One region of the Dyella sp. CR10 genome, then DNA from elsewhere that is predicted to be linked to it. Evidence: predicted binding sites of a transcription regulator. Region 1 holds the regulator's gene; the other holds the start of a gene.
What was found. Region 1 encodes FliA, which starts transcription of late flagellar genes. Its sites were predicted from a motif close to TAAAGTTTNNCNNNCNNNGGCCGATAA; they were not measured.
Positions count from the first base shown of each region.

Region 2: the regulator FliA is predicted to act here: its motif matches at 5,875-5,901, upstream of ACNR9O_RS14105 (methyl-accepting chemotaxis protein).

Region 1 covers NZ_CP185986.1:614,660-623,203, forward strand. Annotated here, with positions in the region: gene flhF (flagellar biosynthesis protein FlhF) at 1-909, shown strand, start outside; gene ACNR9O_RS02715 (MinD/ParA family protein) at 906-1,850, shown strand; gene ACNR9O_RS02720 (RNA polymerase sigma factor FliA) at 1,852-2,646, shown strand; gene cheY (chemotaxis response regulator CheY) at 2,706-3,113, shown strand; gene ACNR9O_RS02730 (protein phosphatase CheZ) at 3,110-3,751, shown strand; gene ACNR9O_RS02735 (chemotaxis protein CheA) at 3,765-5,732, shown strand; gene ACNR9O_RS02740 (flagellar motor protein) at 5,734-6,474, shown strand; gene motD (flagellar motor protein MotD) at 6,471-7,457, shown strand; gene ACNR9O_RS02750 (chemotaxis protein CheW) at 7,495-7,968, shown strand; gene ACNR9O_RS02755 (DUF2802 domain-containing protein) at 7,958-8,377, shown strand; gene cls (cardiolipin synthase) at 8,472-8,544, shown strand, end outside.
Region 2 covers NZ_CP185986.1:3,150,131-3,158,674, forward strand. Annotated here, with positions in the region: gene ACNR9O_RS14085 (TetR/AcrR family transcriptional regulator) at 1-119, opposite strand, end outside; gene ACNR9O_RS14090 (FUSC family protein) at 347-2,434, shown strand; gene ACNR9O_RS14095 (amidohydrolase family protein) at 2,551-3,588, shown strand; gene ACNR9O_RS14100 (hypothetical protein) at 3,585-4,091, shown strand; gene ACNR9O_RS14105 (methyl-accepting chemotaxis protein) at 4,149-5,693, opposite strand; gene kynU (kynureninase) at 5,926-7,206, shown strand; gene ACNR9O_RS14115 (esterase-like activity of phytase family protein) at 7,210-8,544, opposite strand, start outside.

The DNA of each region.
Region 1 (8,544 bases):
ATGCGCGCCGAGCTGGGCAGCCTGCGCGAAATGCTCGAAGCGCAGATGGCCTCGCTCGCATGGAACGACTTGCAGCGACGCCATCCGCTGCGCGGCCGCGTGTTGCGCGACATGGCGCGCCTGGGGATCGAACCCGATGTGGCTCGCCGGCTCGCCGATGAACTGCCCGACCAGCTCAGCCCCGATCAGGCGCGCTATCTGCCGCTGGGCGTGCTGAGCCGCAGTCTCGCGATCACGGGTCATGACGTGGCGGGCAGCGGCGGCGTGGTAGCGCTGGTCGGGCCGACCGGCGTGGGCAAGACCACCACCATCGCCAAGCTCGCCGCGCGCGCCGTGCTGCGCCATGGGGCGTCGCAGGTCGCACTGGTATGCACCGACAACTACCGCATCGGCGCCGCCGCGCAGCTGGAGCATTACGGCCGCCTGCTCGGCACCCGCGTGTTCTCGGCGCACGATGCCGAAAGCCTGCGCGAAGTGCTGGATGTCCTGCGTGGCCGCCGCCTGGTGCTGGTCGATACCGCCGGCGTAGCGGGCAGCGATCCGCGCCTGCAAGAGCAGATGGATCTCCTGCGTGCCGCCGGCGAGCTGCGCACCTGCCTGGTGCTGGCCGCCAACGCGCAGGCGCAGGCCCTGGACGAAATGTTGCGCGCGTTCCTGCCGCAAGGCCCGCAGGCCTGCATCCTCACCAAGCTGGACGAGGCGCCCAGCCTTGGCGGCGCGCTATCCGCGCTGATCCGCCATCGCCTCCCGCTGGACTACACCACCGACGGCCAGCGTGTGCCCGAGGACATCACCGCCGCGGACGCGCGCGTGCTGGTATGCCGGGCCGCGCAGGTGCTCAAGAGTGGCGGCGCGGTGGACGAGAGCTATATGGCCGAACGCTTCGGCCTCGCCGTGGCGAATGCATGATGAGTACTTTGGCGATGAATCAGGCATGGGGCCTGACGAACCTGTTCGCCGCGCTCAACCCGGGCGCGGGCGACGCTGAATCCGCGCCCGGCGCGGCGAAGGACCAGACGCGCGAACCTGCTCCGCGACGCTGCCGCGCGATCGCGGTGGCCGGCGGCAAGGGCGGCGTGGGCAAGTCCACCGTGGCGGTGAATCTGGGCATGTCGCTGGCGATGGCCGGGCGCGACGTGGCCTTGCTCGATGCCGACATGGGGCTGGCCAACCTGGACGTGCTGCTCGGCCTGCAGCCCGCGCGGCACATCGGTCACCTGCTCGACGGCAGCTGCACGTTGAGCGAACTGATGCTGCCGGCACCGCACGGGCTCAAGGTGATTCCCGCCGGTTCCGGCGCACGCCGCCTGGCGCAGCTGGACACCCGCGAGTACGCCGCGGTGATTCGCGCTTTCGACGAGCTGCCCGATCCGCCGGAGTTCCTGGTGGTCGATACCGCCGCGGGCGTGTCCGACAACGTGGTGATGTTCGCCGCGGCCGCCGACGATGTAGTGCTGGTGGTCTGCGACGAGCCGGCTTCGCTCACCGACGCCTATGCGTTGACCAAGGTGCTCAGCCGCGACTTCCGCGTACGGCGCTTCCACGTGGTGGCCAACATGGTGCGCCATGCCGGCGAGGCCCGGCAGCTCTACGAGAAGCTGGCGCGCGTGTGCGATCGCTTCCTGGATGTGGCGCTCGATTTTCTCGGCTCGGTGCCCTACGACGAGCACCTGCGCCAGGCCATCCGCCGCCAGGGCGCGGTGGTGGATCTGTGGCCGGCCAGCCGCGCCGCGCGGGGATTCAAGCAAATGGCCGGTGCGGTCGATACATGGGGGGAACCCCAGCGGACAAGTCGTGACCGTATCGCCTTCTTCGGCGGGCGGGCCGCATCGGCATCGACGGGGTGGTGAGATGAGCGTGGCTTCCGAATACCTGCAACTGCAACGCGAGAGCACAGAAGAGATGGTGCGCCGGCACGCTCCGCTGGTGCGGCGCATCGCCTATCACCTGATGGGCCGCCTCCCGCCGAGCGTGGACGTCGATGACCTGGTGCAGGCCGGGATGATCGGCCTGCTGGAAGCGGCGCGCAATTACGCCACCGACCGTATGGCCAGTTTCGAGACCTATGCGGGGATCCGTATCCGCGGGGCGATGCTGGACGAGTTGCGCAAGACCGATTGGACGCCGCGCTCGGTGCATCGCAAGTTGCGCGAGGTCACCGAGGTGGTGCGCCAGATCGAAAACGAAACGGGCGCCGATGCCGCCGATGCCGAGGTGATCCGGCGCCTGGGCATCAGCGCGCAGGAGTACCACCAGATCCTGGCCGACGCCGCGAGCGCGCGCCTGCTCAGTCTGTCCGCGCCGGAGGACGACGAAGAGGGCGCCGCGCTGGACGTGGCCGACCAGGAAGGACTGGGCCCGCAGGACCGCTTCGAGCAGGAAGGCATGCGCGAAGCCCTGGTCGAGGCGATCGGCGGCCTGCCGGAACGCGAGCAGCTGGTGATGTCGCTGTATTACGAGCAGGAACTGAACTTGAAGGAGATCGGCGCAGTGCTCGGCGTGACCGAGTCGCGCGTGTGCCAGATCCACGGACAGGCGCTGATCCGCTTGCGGGCGCGCATGACCGGGTGGCGCGAAGGCGAGGGCGCCAAGGGGGCGGGAGGCCGGCGCGGCAGCGCGAAGCCAGCCGCCGCCGCGTCGCGCTGAGCATCCCGCTTCCGGTTCTTCCACCCACACAAACCCCACAAGGACCCCTGGAGCCAACGTTGGACAAGAACATGAAAATCCTCGTGGTGGATGACTTCTCCACCATGCGGCGCATCGTCCGCAACCTGCTGGTGGAGCTGGGCTTCACCAATGCGCTGATCCAGGAGGCCGACGACGGCGTGAACGCCATGGCGATGCTCAAGCAGCAATCGTTCGACATGGTCGTGACCGACTGGAACATGCCCAACATGACCGGCATCGACCTGCTGCGCGCGATCCGTGCCGAGGCCGCGCTCAAGGCGTTGCCGGTGCTGATGGTCACCGCCGAAAACAATCGCGACCAGATCATCGCCGCCGCCCAGGCCGGCGTGAACGGTTACATCGTCAAGCCTTTCACCGCGGCCACGCTGAAGGAAAAGCTGGACAAGATCTTCGAGCGGCTTGCCGCGCAAGGAGCAGGCGCATGAGCGCTGTGATGGTCACCCCGATGAGCGCGGCGCTGCCGCAGGAAGTGCAGGAACTGCTGGCCAGCCCCGACGGCGCCACCTTCGAAATGGCGCTGGACGCGATGGTGCGCCAGCGCGAGCAGCACCTGTTCCGCGCGCTGGGCCTGCTGGCCCGCGACCTGCACGAAGCCGTGCGCCGCCTCGGCGGCGAGCTGGCGCAGGAAGGCGTGCCCGACAGCGTGGCCGATGCGCGCCAGAACCTGCACGACGTGCTGGAGATGAGCGCCAAGGCCGCGCATCGCAGCATCGATTTCGCCGAGCGCATGCGGCCGAAGGCCACCGCGCTGGAAGCCGACGCCAGTGCCTTGCTCGGCGCCGATGCCGGTGCGCCGCCAGTGTCCGCGTTCGCCGTGCAGGCGCGCGACTTCGCCGCGCAGTGCCGTGAGGGTCTGTCGGACATGGTGATGGCGCAGTCCTGGCAGGATCTGTCCGGCCAGCGCATCAAGAAGGTCGCCACCTTCATCGGCAGCGTGGAGTCGTCGTTGCTGGAGCTGGTGCGTCTGACCGGCGCACTGGCCGGCGGCGAGGCACCGGTGGCCGCGGCCAAGGTGTCCAGCCAGGACGAGGCCGATCGCCTGCTCAGCGAATTCGGTTTCTGAGCGCGGGGGCCTGATGGATCCCTCCCTGGACAGCGAGCTGCGCGACGATTTCCTGGTCGAGGCCGGGGAACTGGTGCAGCGCCTGGGCGAACAGCTCGTGGCGCTGGAGGCCGCGCCGCGCGATGCCGACCTGCTCAATGCCGTGTTCCGCGCCTTCCATACGGTGAAGGGCGGCGCGGGTTTCCTCGGCGTCGAGCCGATGGTGCAGCTGTGCCATCACGCCGAGGATCTGCTCAACGAAGCGCGCGCGAGCCGCTTCGTGCTGGATTCGGTGCAGATGGATGCGCTGCTGGAAGCGCTCGACCTGCTTAACGACATGATGGCCGCGCTGGCCGCGTCCGCCGACATGCCGCAGGCACCGGCCGCGTTGCTGCGGCGGCTGCAGCCGCCGGCGGCCGCGCGCGCACCGGCGCCCGTGCCTGCACCCGCACCGGCGCCCGCACCGGTGGCGGAAGACAGCGCAAGCATCGACGACAGCGAATTCGAAGCCTTGCTCGACAACCTCTACGGCAAGGGCGGCGCGCCCGGTGCGCCGGTAGTGGAATCCTCGTCCGGCACGATCGACGACGCGGAGTTCGAAAAGCTGCTCGATGACTTGCACGGCAGGGGCAAGGCGCCCGGTGCCGATGAAGCGATGACCAAGGCATCTGGCGCGATCGACGACAGCGAATTCGAAGCCTTGCTCGACAGTCTGCACGGCAAGGGAGGCGCGCCCGGCGTCGCCGCGGCGCCTGTCGCGCCGGTTCCGCCGAAGGTCGCGGCCAAGGCCGCGCCGCCGCCGGAAGCCACCGTGCGCGTGGATACCGGCCGTCTCGACGCGCTGGTCAATCGCGCCGGCGAGCTGGTGCTGGTGCGCAACCGCTTGCTGAGCCTCGCCGCGAGCAGCGGCGACGAACCCTTGAGCGTTGCCGCCGGTGAACTCGATCGCGTCGCCGACGAACTGCAGGGCGCCGTGCTCGGCATGCGCATGCAGCCGATCGGGCGCCTGTTCCAGCGCTATCCGCGCATCGTGCGCGATCTCGCCCGTCAGTTGGGCAAGGAGATCGAGCTGGTGCTGGAAGGCGAGGACACCGACCTGGATCGCAGCCTGGTCGAGGCCCTGGCCGATCCGTTGATTCACCTGTTGCGCAATGCCGTCGACCATGGTCTGGAAACGCCGGACCTGCGTGAAGCCGCCGGCAAGCCGCGTAAGGGCCGCGTGCGCCTGGCCGCGAGCCAGCGCGGCGAGCGCATCGTGATCGTGGTGGCCGACGATGGCCGCGGCATGGATCCCGATGTCCTGCGCCGCAAGGCGGTGGAGAAGGGCGTGATCGATCAGGCGCAGGCGGCGCGCCTGTCCGAGACCGAATGCCTGGAACTGATTTTCCGCCCCGGCTTCAGCACCGCCGCGCAGGTCTCCGACATCTCCGGCCGCGGCGTTGGCATGGACGTGGTGAAGACGCGCGTGGCCGAGCTGGGCGGCACCTTGCAGGTGCGCTCGAAGCTGGGGCAGGGCAGCGAGCTGGAACTGACCGTGCCGCTGACCCTGGCGATCGTGCGCGTGCTGATGGTGCGCGTGGGCGAGCGCCTGTTCGCGATGCCGCTGAGCAATGTGGACGAAGTCTTCGAACTCGCGCCCGGCCAGGACCGCCTGCTCGATGGCAGCCTGGTCGCGGCGCATCGCGACCGCGCATTGCCGCTGGGCGACCTCGCCGGCTGGTCCCGGACCGGCATCGATGCGGGTCGTCACGTGGTGGTGCTGCATATCGGCCATCAGCGCCTGGGTTGCCTGGTGCACGCGGTGCTCGGCCGCGAGGACGTGATGGTCAAGCCGCTGGGTCCGTTGTTCGCCGGTGTGCCCGGCGTGGCCGGCGCCACCATCACCGGCGACGGACGCCTCGCCCTGGTGCTGGACCTGGCGGGGCTGGCTGGCGCAGGCGGTCCGTGGCAGCCCGCGGGCATGTCGGCGGCGCTTTCATCTTCTGCAGAGGCAGTGGTCTGACATGGATCTGGTTAGTCTCATTGGAACGATCCTGGCCTTCGTGGTCGTGATCGTCGGCACCATCCTCAAGGGTTCGAGCGTCGAGGCCCTGTGGAACCCGGCCGCCTTCGTGATCGTGTTCGTCGGCACCATCGCCGCGCTTCTGGTGCAGACCCAGGGCAAGGTGCTCAAGCACGCGCTGGGCATGCTGCCGATGATCTACAAGCCGCCGCGGCACCAGCCCAACGATCTGATCAGCCGCGTGATCGGCTGGAGCGAGATCTCGCGCCGCCAGGGCCTGCTGGGCCTGGAGCCGCAGATCGAATCCGAACAGGATCCGTTCGTGCGCAAGGGCCTGCAGCTGCTGGTCGACGGCAGCGAGCCGGAGCAGATCCGCGGCGTGCTGGAAGTGGAGCAGGACACGCGTGAGCACGCCGATCTCGCCGGCGCGAAAGTGTTCGAGCAGGCCGGCATCTATTCGCCGACCATGGGCATCATCGGCGCAGTGATGGGCCTGATGGCGGTGATGCAGAACCTGGCCGATCCGAGCAAGCTCGGCCACGGCATCGCCGCGGCCTTTGTCGCCACCATCTACGGCGTGGCGCTGGCCAACCTGCTGATGCTGCCGATGTCCTCGCGCCTGAAGGGGATGATCCACAAGCAGGGCAAGATGCGCGAAATCATCATCGAGGGGCTGGTCTCCATCGCGCGCGGCGACAACCCGCGCCAGATCGAGAGCCGCTTGCAGGGCTACCTCGGATGAAAAAGCACAAGCACGAGGATCACGTCAATCACGAGGCCTGGGCGATTCCCTACGCCGACCTGATGACGCTGCTGCTCGCGTTCTTCGTGGTGATGTACGCGGTGTCGGTGGTCAACGAGGGCAAGTACCGTGTGATGTCCGAATCGATCATCGAAGCGTTCAACGGCAACAACAAGCAGATCCAGCCGGTGCACAGCAACAACGCTACGCCGACCGCGCCGGTGCCGGCCAAGCGCTCCACCTCCACCACGCCGCCTTCGCTGCGCCCGCGTCTGGCGGTGCCGTTGCCCACGCAGGCGCTGCCGCCGCAGATGACGCAGGGCGCGCTGACCACGCGCGAGGCCGCGCAGCGCAACCTGCAGCAGATTCAGGACGAAGTGCAGAAAGCGCTGCAGCCGCTGATCGACCAGAGCCTGGTGGTGGTGCGTCGTACGCAGAGCTGGCTGGAGATCGAGATCCGCACCGACATTCTGTTTCCCAGCGGCGTGGCGCGCCTGTCGCCGGAGGCCGACACCACGCTGCGCAGCGTGGCCGGCATCCTGGCGCCGTTCCCGAATCCGCTGCGCGTGGAAGGCTATACGGACGACAAGCCGATCAACACGACGGTGTTCCCTTCCAACTGGGAGTTGTCCGCCGCGCGCGCGGCCAGCGTGGCGCGCCTGTTCGCCGACAACGGCGTGGACCCCAACCGCATGGGCATCATCGGCTGGGGCGAATACCGCCCGGCGGCCGACAACGCCAGCATCGAAGGCCGCAACCGCAACCGCCGCGTGCTGGTAGTGGTGCTCAGCGACCAGCAAGCCCCGGCGCGTTTCTACAGCGACGCCGACCGCGCCGCGCCAGCGGACGAAACGGTCGAAGCCGTCCCCGCGCAGGCGCCTGCGAAGTCGGCTCCCGTGCTCCCTGCCACGACCTTGCCGATCGCGGCCAAGCTCGAGGTGCTGCGGGTGCCGCCGCCCGCTTCACCGCGCGGCGCGCCGTGACCGGCGCGTTTCTTATCCGAATGCCCAGAGCCTACGCATGAGTCAGGACCACGCCATCGCGATGCCCGCCGAACGCGGCTGGCTGATTTTCCATCTCGCCGGGCAGTCGTATGCCGCGCCGCTCACCCGGGTGAGCGAAGTGGTTCGCGACGGCGACGTCACGCCGGTACCCGGCGCGGCGAGCGACGTGCTCGGCATTCGCCAGCTGCGCGGACGCATCGTGCCGGTGCTGGATGGCCGCCGTCGCCTCGGCCTGACCGGCGCGCCGGCGGATGCCGCACACTCGCGCATCGTGGTGCTGTCGCACCAGGGGCATCTGGTCGGGCTGCGTGTGGACACGGTGGGCGACCTGCTCGACGTCGGCGCGGAAACCCTGGCGCCGCCGCCGGGCCGCACCTCGCGCGAGGACGATCCGGTCGACGCCGTGGCGCCATGGCAGGGCGGCTTCGTCGCGTTGCTGGACGTGCGCCGCCTGTGCCGCCTGCCGGAGGAGCTCGAGCATGCTGCCTGAGCTGGTGCAAGGCGTGCTGATCCTGGCCATCGCCGGGCAAGGCCTGTTGCTGTGGCGCATGCGCAGCGAGCTGCGCAGCCTGCGCGCGGCGTGCGAAGCGGTGGCGCAGACCGATGTGCCTACCTCGATGCTGGTGACGTTGCTGGCGCGGGTGGAACGCAGGTTGGGGCAGGCCGCTGTCGTGCCTGCCGTCGCCGCGCCTTCGGCCCCGGTGGCGCAGCCCGCCATCGCCGACCTGCCGCCCACGCCCGCGCGCGCCTCCAGCTACGACATGGCTCGCCGCCTTGCCAGCGAAGGCGTGGGCACGCGTCAGCTGGTGGAAGACTGCGGCCTGTCGGTTGGCGAGGCGGAGTTGCTGCGCAGCTTGCAGGCGGCGCGGGAGCGAATGTCGGAAGGCTACGACGCCTGAGGGGTCTTTCCCAGGTTCAGACTTGTCGGTCCAGGGCGCCCCTTTCTGCCACGGCGGCCTCCCGGCAGAATCGGGCGACTTCCGATGCAAGGACATGGCGGTGTCGCTGGACTGGATACAAGGCACCTGGCTGCTGGGCGTGGACTGGCTGATCCGGCTGGCCGCGC
Region 2 (8,544 bases), 2.5 Mb from region 1:
ATGCTGCCCTTGAGCAGGCCGCTGGCCCGCCCGATGTCGGCCATCGAAGTCCGCCGGTATCCCTTGCTGCGAAACAGCGACAGCGATACCTCGATGAGATTGGATGGATCTGTCTTCATGATGTGCTTCCGATTTCGACGAACCGGCGTCCATCCGTGACGCCGCGGCGGCCTACTGTACGGGATTTGGCTGACGGGAACGGCTCACGGGGTATCGCCATACAGCCTAGGCTTGCCGGGGGACGCGAACGGCGTCGCGTTCTGGGCGCCGGTGCGGCGCGAATTTCCTGCCCGCTTCAGCCGCCGTCAGGCAGAATCACCGGATCGCTCAGGAGTGAACGGAAGCCATGCCCGCCGGCGGTTATTCGCTACGCGCTACAGTCATCGATAGCCTGCTGACCGCCAAGCGCCCGGATGTCCCCCCGCGCGTGGTACTGCGCAACACCGCGGCGGTGATCCTGCCGCTGGCGATCGGCCTGGCCACGGGCCATCCGGCCATCGGGCTGGGTATCGGCGCGGGCGCGCTGGACACCATGTTTTCCGATCAGCCGGGCCCTTACCGGCAGCGCATGTGGCAGCTGTTCCTCGCCTCGCTGGCGGCGGGGCTGGCCTCGATGATCGGCTTCCTGATCGGCGACCAGCTCGCGCCCATGCTGGTGGCGACGGCCGCGTTCGGCTTCTTCGGCGGCCTGCTGGTGGTGTTCGGCCCGGACATCGCGCGCGTAGGCATGACCAGCATGATCCTGCTGGTGGTGACCGCCGCCTCGCCCACCTCGCTGGTCGGCGCGGTCAGCGGCGCGGCGTTGATCTTCGCCGGCGGCCTGCTGCTGGCGATGTTCTCCGTCGCCGCCTGGCCGTTGCAGCGCTACCGCCCCGAGCGGCACGCGCTGGCCGCGGTGTACCGCGGCCTGTCCAGCCTGGCCAGGCAACAGGCGCATGACGACGCCGACGTGCCCGCGCTGACGGAAGCGATGACCGCGCTGCAGCACACCCTGCTCGGCCGGCATCACGCGCAGGGCCGCGCGATGGAAGCCTTCAGCGTGCTGCTGGAGATCGCCGAACGTATTCGCCTGGAACTCACCGCGATGGCCGAGCTGCGTGCCAATCCTGGCGTGCATGCGATGTTCCGCGGCGACGCCGCCCGCGTCCTCGCCGCCATCGCCGACGCGCTGGAAGCCGGCGAATCGCCGCAGCAGGCCGAGCGCGCGCTGCAGACCTTGCAAGCCAGCGAGAACGCCCTGCTCGGCCGTGGCGGCCCCGCCGATGGCCTGGCCACGCACATCCATGCGCTGTCCGGCCAGCTCGCCGCCGCCGTGCGCAACGCCAACTGGGCCGGCAGCCGCGGCGAACTGCGCGCTTCCGCGGCGGAAACGCCGCTGCCGACGGCGCTGCGCGCGGATTCGGCGCTCTCCACCCTGCGTGCCAACCTCACGCCGCATTCGGTTGCGTTCCGCCACGCCGTGCGCAGCGCGGTGTGCCTGACCGCCGCACTGTTCGTCGCGCGCAAGCTCGCGCTGCCTCACGGCTATTGGCTGCCGATGACCGCGGCGATCGTGCTGCGCCCGGACTTCGGCGCCACGTTCAACTTCGGCTTCCTGCGCGTGGTCGGCACGGTGCTGGGCCTGGTGCTCACGACCGCGCTGCTGCATTTCACCCCCCACGATCCCTGGGCGCACCTGATGCTGATGGCGGTGCTGTGCATGGCTTTCCGCTACCTCGCCAACGCGCACTACGGCGTGGCCGTGGCCGCGCTGACCGGCACGGTGGTGATCCTGCTGTCGTTCGAAGGCGTGAACTCCACCGCCGCGGTCACCGACCGCGTGCTCAACACCGCGCTGGGCAGCGGCATGGCGCTGCTGGCCTACGTGCTGTGGCCGACCTGGGAACGAGGCCGCGCGCGTGCCGCGCTGGCCGACATGCTCGACGCCTACGCCGGCTACCTGCAGGCGCTGTCGCGCGCGGACAAGCGCGACACGCATCGCGAGGCCCGCACCGCCGCGCGCACCGCGCGCACCAACGCGCAGGCCTCGCTCGACCGCATGCGCGCCGAGCCGGCCACGCCGGCGCATCTGCTGGACCTGGCCAGCACGCTGTTCGCCAATGGCAACCGCCTCGCGCGTACCGCGATGACTCTGGAAGCAGTGATCGACGACCACGACGCGCTGCCGGAAACCACCGAGATCGGCGCCTTCGTCGAGCATGCCGCCGACGCCCTGCACCTCGTCGCTGGCGCCCTGCGCGACCACCGCCAGCCCGACCCACTGCCCGACCTGCGCGCGCTGCAACGCAGCCTCGGGTCGCTGCTGGCCATGGCGGAGGATCGCCACGCCGCGGAGCTCATCCAGCGCATCAGCGACCGCCTGGTGGACAACGTGAACACGCTGGCGCACATCGTCGGACGCGGCGAACGGGAGAAGACGGCCACCGCCGCCTGATCGCCGGGGACACCTGGATCGGTTCCGAGCGGCGACGGGCACGCCGAACAGAGCAGCGCGTCCTTCATGCGGCGCCGCGACAAGGCAGCGCCACATCCACGCCCTACACTCGGCCCATGCTCAAGATCGATACCCACGCGCATCTCCTGCCCCGCGACTGGCCGAATCTTGCGGCCAAGTACAACGACAACCGTTTCCCGGTGATGACCCATCACGACGGGCGCCATCGCATCTACAAGGACGGGAAATTCTTCCGCGAGGTGTGGGAGTCGGCCTTCGACCCGCAGCATCGCATCGACGACTACGCGCGCTTCGGCGTCACCGTGCAGGTGGCCTCCACCGTGCCGGTGCTGTTCTCCTACTGGGCGCCGGGCTACCAGGCGCTGGAGTTGCACCGCCACCTCAACGAACACGTCGCCAGCCTGTGCCGCGATTACCCGCGCCATTTCGCCGGTATCGCCACGGTGCCGCTGCAGGCGCCGGACCTGGCCATCCGCGAACTGGAGCGCTGCATCGACGAGCTGGGCCTGCAGGGCGTGCAGGTGGGTTCGCACTGCAACGACTGGAACCTGGATGCGCCGGAGCTGTTCCCGTTCTTCGAAGCCGCTGCCGACCTCGGCGCCGCGGTGATGGTGCATCCGTGGGACATGATGGGCTCGGCCAGCATGCCCAAGTACTGGCTGCCCTGGCTGGTCGGCATGCCGGCCGAGCAGTCGCGCGCCGCCTGCTGCCTGGCCTTCGGCGGCGTGCTGGAGCGGCTGCCGAAGCTGCGGGTGATGCTGGCCCATGGCGGCGGCAGCTTTCCCTGGACCATCGGGCGCATCGAACACGGCTTCCGCATGCGCCCGGACCTGGTCGCCACCGACAACCCGCGCAACCCGCGCGAATACCTCCAGCGCCTGTATTTCGACTCCTGCGTGCACGACCCGCAGGCCCTGCGCTATCTGCTGGATGTGACCGGCGTCGAGCGCGTGATGCTCGGCACGGATTATCCTTTCCCGCTGGGGGAGCAGCATCCGGGCAGCGGCATCGAGGCCCTGGGACTGGACGAGGCCGCACGGGCGCGCCTGTTCCATGGCACGGCGCTGGAATGGCTGGGTCTGCCCCGTTACCGTTTTGCACCGACTGATTCGAACGCACAGGACCTGGCATGAGTTTCTTGCGCACCACCTTCCTGGCCGGCGCCCTGCTGCTGGCCGGCACCGCCCATGGCGCCGACGTCGCAATGGCCGACGGCAGCGTACGCTTCAGCACGCCCGACAACTGGCTGGGCATCATGGAAACCCAGGGCGATCCCGAATCGCGCGTGTTCCAGGTCCCCGACACCTCGCCTACCGGCAGCACCGCGCTGGCCCGCGTCACCGTGACGGTCAAGCGGGTGGCCGACGTGAGCGAGTTCCAGCAGTACGTCAGCGCCGCCGGCGCCAAGGCCAAAGGCCTTACCGGCTATCAGGCCGGCACCAGCCCGGCCCCCAACGCCAGCGCCTACTCCGCGCAGGAGAACGGCGCGGCATTCACTTACGTCGAGCGCTACTGGTTCCGCGAAGGCCACGCCATTCAGCTGCGTTGCGCGCGCCCGGCGCAGAGTCAGGCCGGCGCCGCGTGGAAGACCGCGTTCGACAAGGGCTGCGACGCCATCGCCGACCGCCTGAAGTAAGCGCCGCCGCGTTTGTGTCGAAAGGCCCGGTCAGGCTCGGGCCTTTTTCGTTTCGCCTCAGCGGAACACGCTCACCGCTTCGACCAGCCGCTCGGCCTGCCGCTCCAGGCGTTCCGAGGCGGATGCGCCCTGCTCCACCAGCGTGGCGTTCTGCTTGGTGATGTGATCGAGTTCGCCTACCGCCTGGTCGATCTGCTGCACGCCACCGCTCTGCTCGATGGTGGCGGCACTGATCTCCGCGATCAGATCCGACACGCGCTTGACCTGGGCCATGATCTCCGCAGTGGTGCGGCCCGCTTCGTCGACGCATTGCGCGCCGGTCTCCACGCGCTCGACGCTGTCGCCGATCAGCGCCTTGATCTCACGCGCCGCCGCGGCACTGCTCTGCGCCAGCGCGCGCACTTCACCGGCCACGACGGCGAAGCCGCGCCCGTGCTCGCCGGCTCGCGCCGCTTCCACCGCTGCATTGAGCGCGAGCAGGTTGGTTTGGAACGCGATGCCATCGATGGTGCCGATGATGTCGGCGATGCGGCGCGAACTGGCGGTGATGTCGCGCATGGTCTCGACCACCTGCGACACCGCGCTGCCGCCCTTCGCGGCTGCCGCGCTGGCCGCGCCCGACAGCCGGTTCGCCTGTTCGGCGGTATCGGCATTGCTCTTGATGGTGGCCGTCATCTGCGTCATCGAGGCTGCCGTCTGCTGCACGCTGGAAGATGCACGGTCAGTACGCGCACTGAGATCGCGATTGCCCTGGGCGATCTGGCTGGTCGCCGCCTGCACGTTGAGCACCTGCGCGCTGACGTCGTCGATCAGCCAGCGGAACATCAGGCCCAGCTGGTTCACCGTGCGCAAGGTCATGCCGATCTCGTCAACGCGATTCATGTGCATGGCCTGCTGGCTCTCGCCGCTGGCGACGCGCAGGGCCTGCTCGCGCAGACGCTCCAGCGGACGGGCGATCTGCGCTTCCAGCCACCAGGCCGCCAGCAGCGCCAGCACCGCGCCGGCAGCTGCGAAACCCGCCAGCGCCACGCCGGCGAGGCCGCACAGATGCGCCGCGAGCAGCAGCGCCGGCGCCATGCCCAGCAGGACAGCGCGGATGCGCCAGCGCACCGGCATGGTTTGCAGCAGCGAGCGCCAGGCGGCCACGCCGGTGCGCACGATCAGCCCTTTGTGAAAACGGCGGCGGCCCGCCTTGCCTTCGCGAAACCTGGCGTACAGTGCATCCGCCGCAGCGATTTCCTCGCGCGTAGCCTTGGTGCGCACCGACATATAGCCGATCGGCTCTCCGTCGCGCACCACCGGCACCGCATTGGCGCGCACCCAGTAGTGGTCGCCATCCTTGCGGCGGTTCTTCACCAGCGCGGTCCAAGGCTCGCCGCCCTTGATGGTTGCCCACATGTCGGCAAAAGCTTCGCGAGGCATGTCCGGATGACGCACCAGATTGTGCGGCTGACCGTGAATCTCCTCCAGGCTGAAACCGCTGACTTCGACGAAGGCAGCGTTGGCGTAGGTGATATGGCTCTTGGTGTCGGTGGTCGACATCAGCGTCGCGTTGTCCGGAAACTCGTACTCGCGCTGCGTGACGGGTTGATTGTTGCGCATGGTGGTTGCTCCTCCGCTAGGCATCGGGAGACCGGCGCGCTCCCATCGCCGCCGGCCCGGCCCCACTCTCCCCAGGGAGAGCGAAGGCATCCACGATGTCGGCCGTCCCGGAAGGAACTGAAAGAAGCTCATCGAAACATAAGAAAAGCTGGCCGACGCCATCCGCAAGCGAACAGCGCGGCCATTGGCCAGCTCGCGGTAAGCTTTAGCCGATCCCGTGAGAGACCCGTTCATGACCCTCGCCTACCAAGCCACCGCCGCATGGGCCAAGGCCCAGGACGATGCCGATCCGCTGCGCGCCTTCCGCGACGAATTCCTGATCCCGCCGCATGACGGCCACGACAGCCATTATCTCTGCGGCAATTCGCTGGGCCTGCAGCCGCGCGCGGTGCGCGAAGCGCTGAACGCCGAGCTGGACGACTGGGGCGCACTGGCTGTGGAAGGCCATTTCAAGGGCCGCCTGCCGTGGCTGGACTATCACGAGTTCGTGCGCGACGACCTCGCCGAACTGGTCGGCGCGCTGCCATCGGAAGTGGTGGCGATGAACACGCTGGGCGTGAACCTGCACCTGATGATGGTGAGCTTCTACACGCCCACGCCGGACCGCCACGCGATCCTCATCGAGGCCGGCGCGTTTCCCACCGACCGCTACGCGGTGGAATCGCAGATCCGCTATCACGGCTTCAGCCCCGCGCTGTCGCTGATCGAACTGGCCGCGGACGAACCCAACGGCACGATCTCCATGGCGGCGATCGAGCGCGCGCTGGCCGAACACGGCGAGCGCATCGCCCTGGTGCTGCTGCCGGGCGTGCAGTACCGCACCGGGCAGGCCTTCGATCTGAAAGCGATCACCGAACTCGCGCACAGGCACGGCTGCATCGTCGGCTTCGACCTCGCCCACGCGGTGGGCAACCTGCCTCTGCGCCTGCACGACAGCGGCGCGGATTTCGCCGTGTGGTGCAGCTACAAGTACCTCAACGCCGGCCCCGGCGCGGTGGCTGGCGTGTTCGTGCACGAGCGGCATGCGCGTAACGAGCACCGGCCGCGCTTCGCCGGCTGGTGGGGGCACGACAAGCAGTCGCGCTTTCGCATGGGACCGGATTTCGTCCCCACGCCGGGCGCCGACGGCTGGCAGATCTCCAATCCGCCCATCCTGTCGCTCGCTCCACTGCGCGTGTCGCTGAACATCTTCCACCGCGCCGGCATGGAGCCGTTGCGCGACAAGGCGCTGCGTCTCACCGGTTATCTCGAATGGCTGGTGCAGACGCAGCTGGCTGACGTGCTGGAATCGGTGACGCCGCGCGAACCGGCGCGGCGCGGTTCGCAGCTTTCCCTGCGCGTGCTCGGCGGACGCGAACGCGGGCGCGAGCTGTTCCAGTACCTCATGGATCACGGCATCGTCGGCGACTGGCGCGAACCGGATGTGATCCGCATCTCGCCCGCACCGCTGTACAACCGGTTCGCCGATTGCCTGGCGTTCGCCGAGGCGGTGCGGGCATGGAGCCGCGGCTGAGCGTTACTTTCCTTCGCAGCGCCCGTGCCCGACGCGCTGCGGCTTGAAGCCCGGCAGATCCGCATCGTCGAAAGCGAACACGAAGAAGCGATTCGGATTGTCGGCGCCCTGCGGATGCAGCTTATCGGTAATGTCCGGCAGGAAATCGTTGTCGTTGGCGATGAACAGGGTGTGGCGGCGGCGCCCGTCCTGCACGACGTCGGGCCCGAAGCTCAGGCCTTCGAGTTTGGCCGGCACGTCGGAGGGCGCGATGCCATGCTGGCCTAGTTCCGCCAGCACATCCAGGAATGGCGTCTTCGTCACCGCCGCCGCGGCGAGCGCGGTGGCGCCGCTGAGCTTGCCCACCTCGGTCGCACCCGCCAGGTCGATCAGGAACACACGCTTGAACTTGGCCTCCGAGCCGTCGCCGAAACCTTTGCCGTCGCGCTCATCCACCAGCAACTGATGGTCGTTCACCGCAAGGATCTCGCTGACGCCGTTGTACTTGGGCTTGGCGGCGCTGCCGGTGTTGCTCAGCGGGTAGGCATACTCGTGCACCTCGCGTGTGCGCACATCGATACGCACGATGCGCAAGACCGGCGCGCCATCGCCGCCGTCCTGGAGCAGCGGCGCCTGCATGGCGCCGAACAGCACGCGGCCGTCCGGCGAGATGGCCAGGCCTTCCATCCCCTTGTTGGCGACCCGGCCGGAGGTATTGCCGGCTATCTCGTCGGCGCCGCGGGATGCGGTCTTCGCCACGTAGAAGTGCGCCGGCAGCGCGTAGCTGTCCAGGCGGCGGCCGGTATGACGATCGAACTTGTAGACGTAGGGACCGTATTCGTCGGAAACGAACACCGCATCGCCATCGGCCGACACCCGAATGCTCTCCGGATCGAGGCGACCATCCAGCATCCAGCCCGAACCGCGTGCCGGATCGGCGTTGTCGGAACGGCCGGTGAAGTAGTGGTGGAATCCATGGTTCTGACGCGGCGCACCGTCCGGCAGGTTGGCCGCGCGACCGTCGCCGTAGTAGAGACCGAACGCGTCCCACAGCAGCGTGGTGCGTTCCAGCTTCGGCGTCAGCGCGAACGGCAGGGCTGCTCCCGCGGACGCCGGCGCCAGCTCCATGCGCAGCGTGTGGAACCGTGCGATGTAGGAACTGGTGTCGTCGACCGCAGCATCGTAGGAGGTCGCATTGGGCCCGCGATCCGGCAAGGCCAGGAAGGTGCCGCAACCGGCATAGGCCAGGCCGGAGCCGAGGCCGCCCAGCAGATTGCCGGGCACTCCGTTTTCCAGCGGCGAGGCCGTGCGCTGCGAACGATCGCCTTGATGCGCATCGAGGCTGCCCGTGGCGATCAG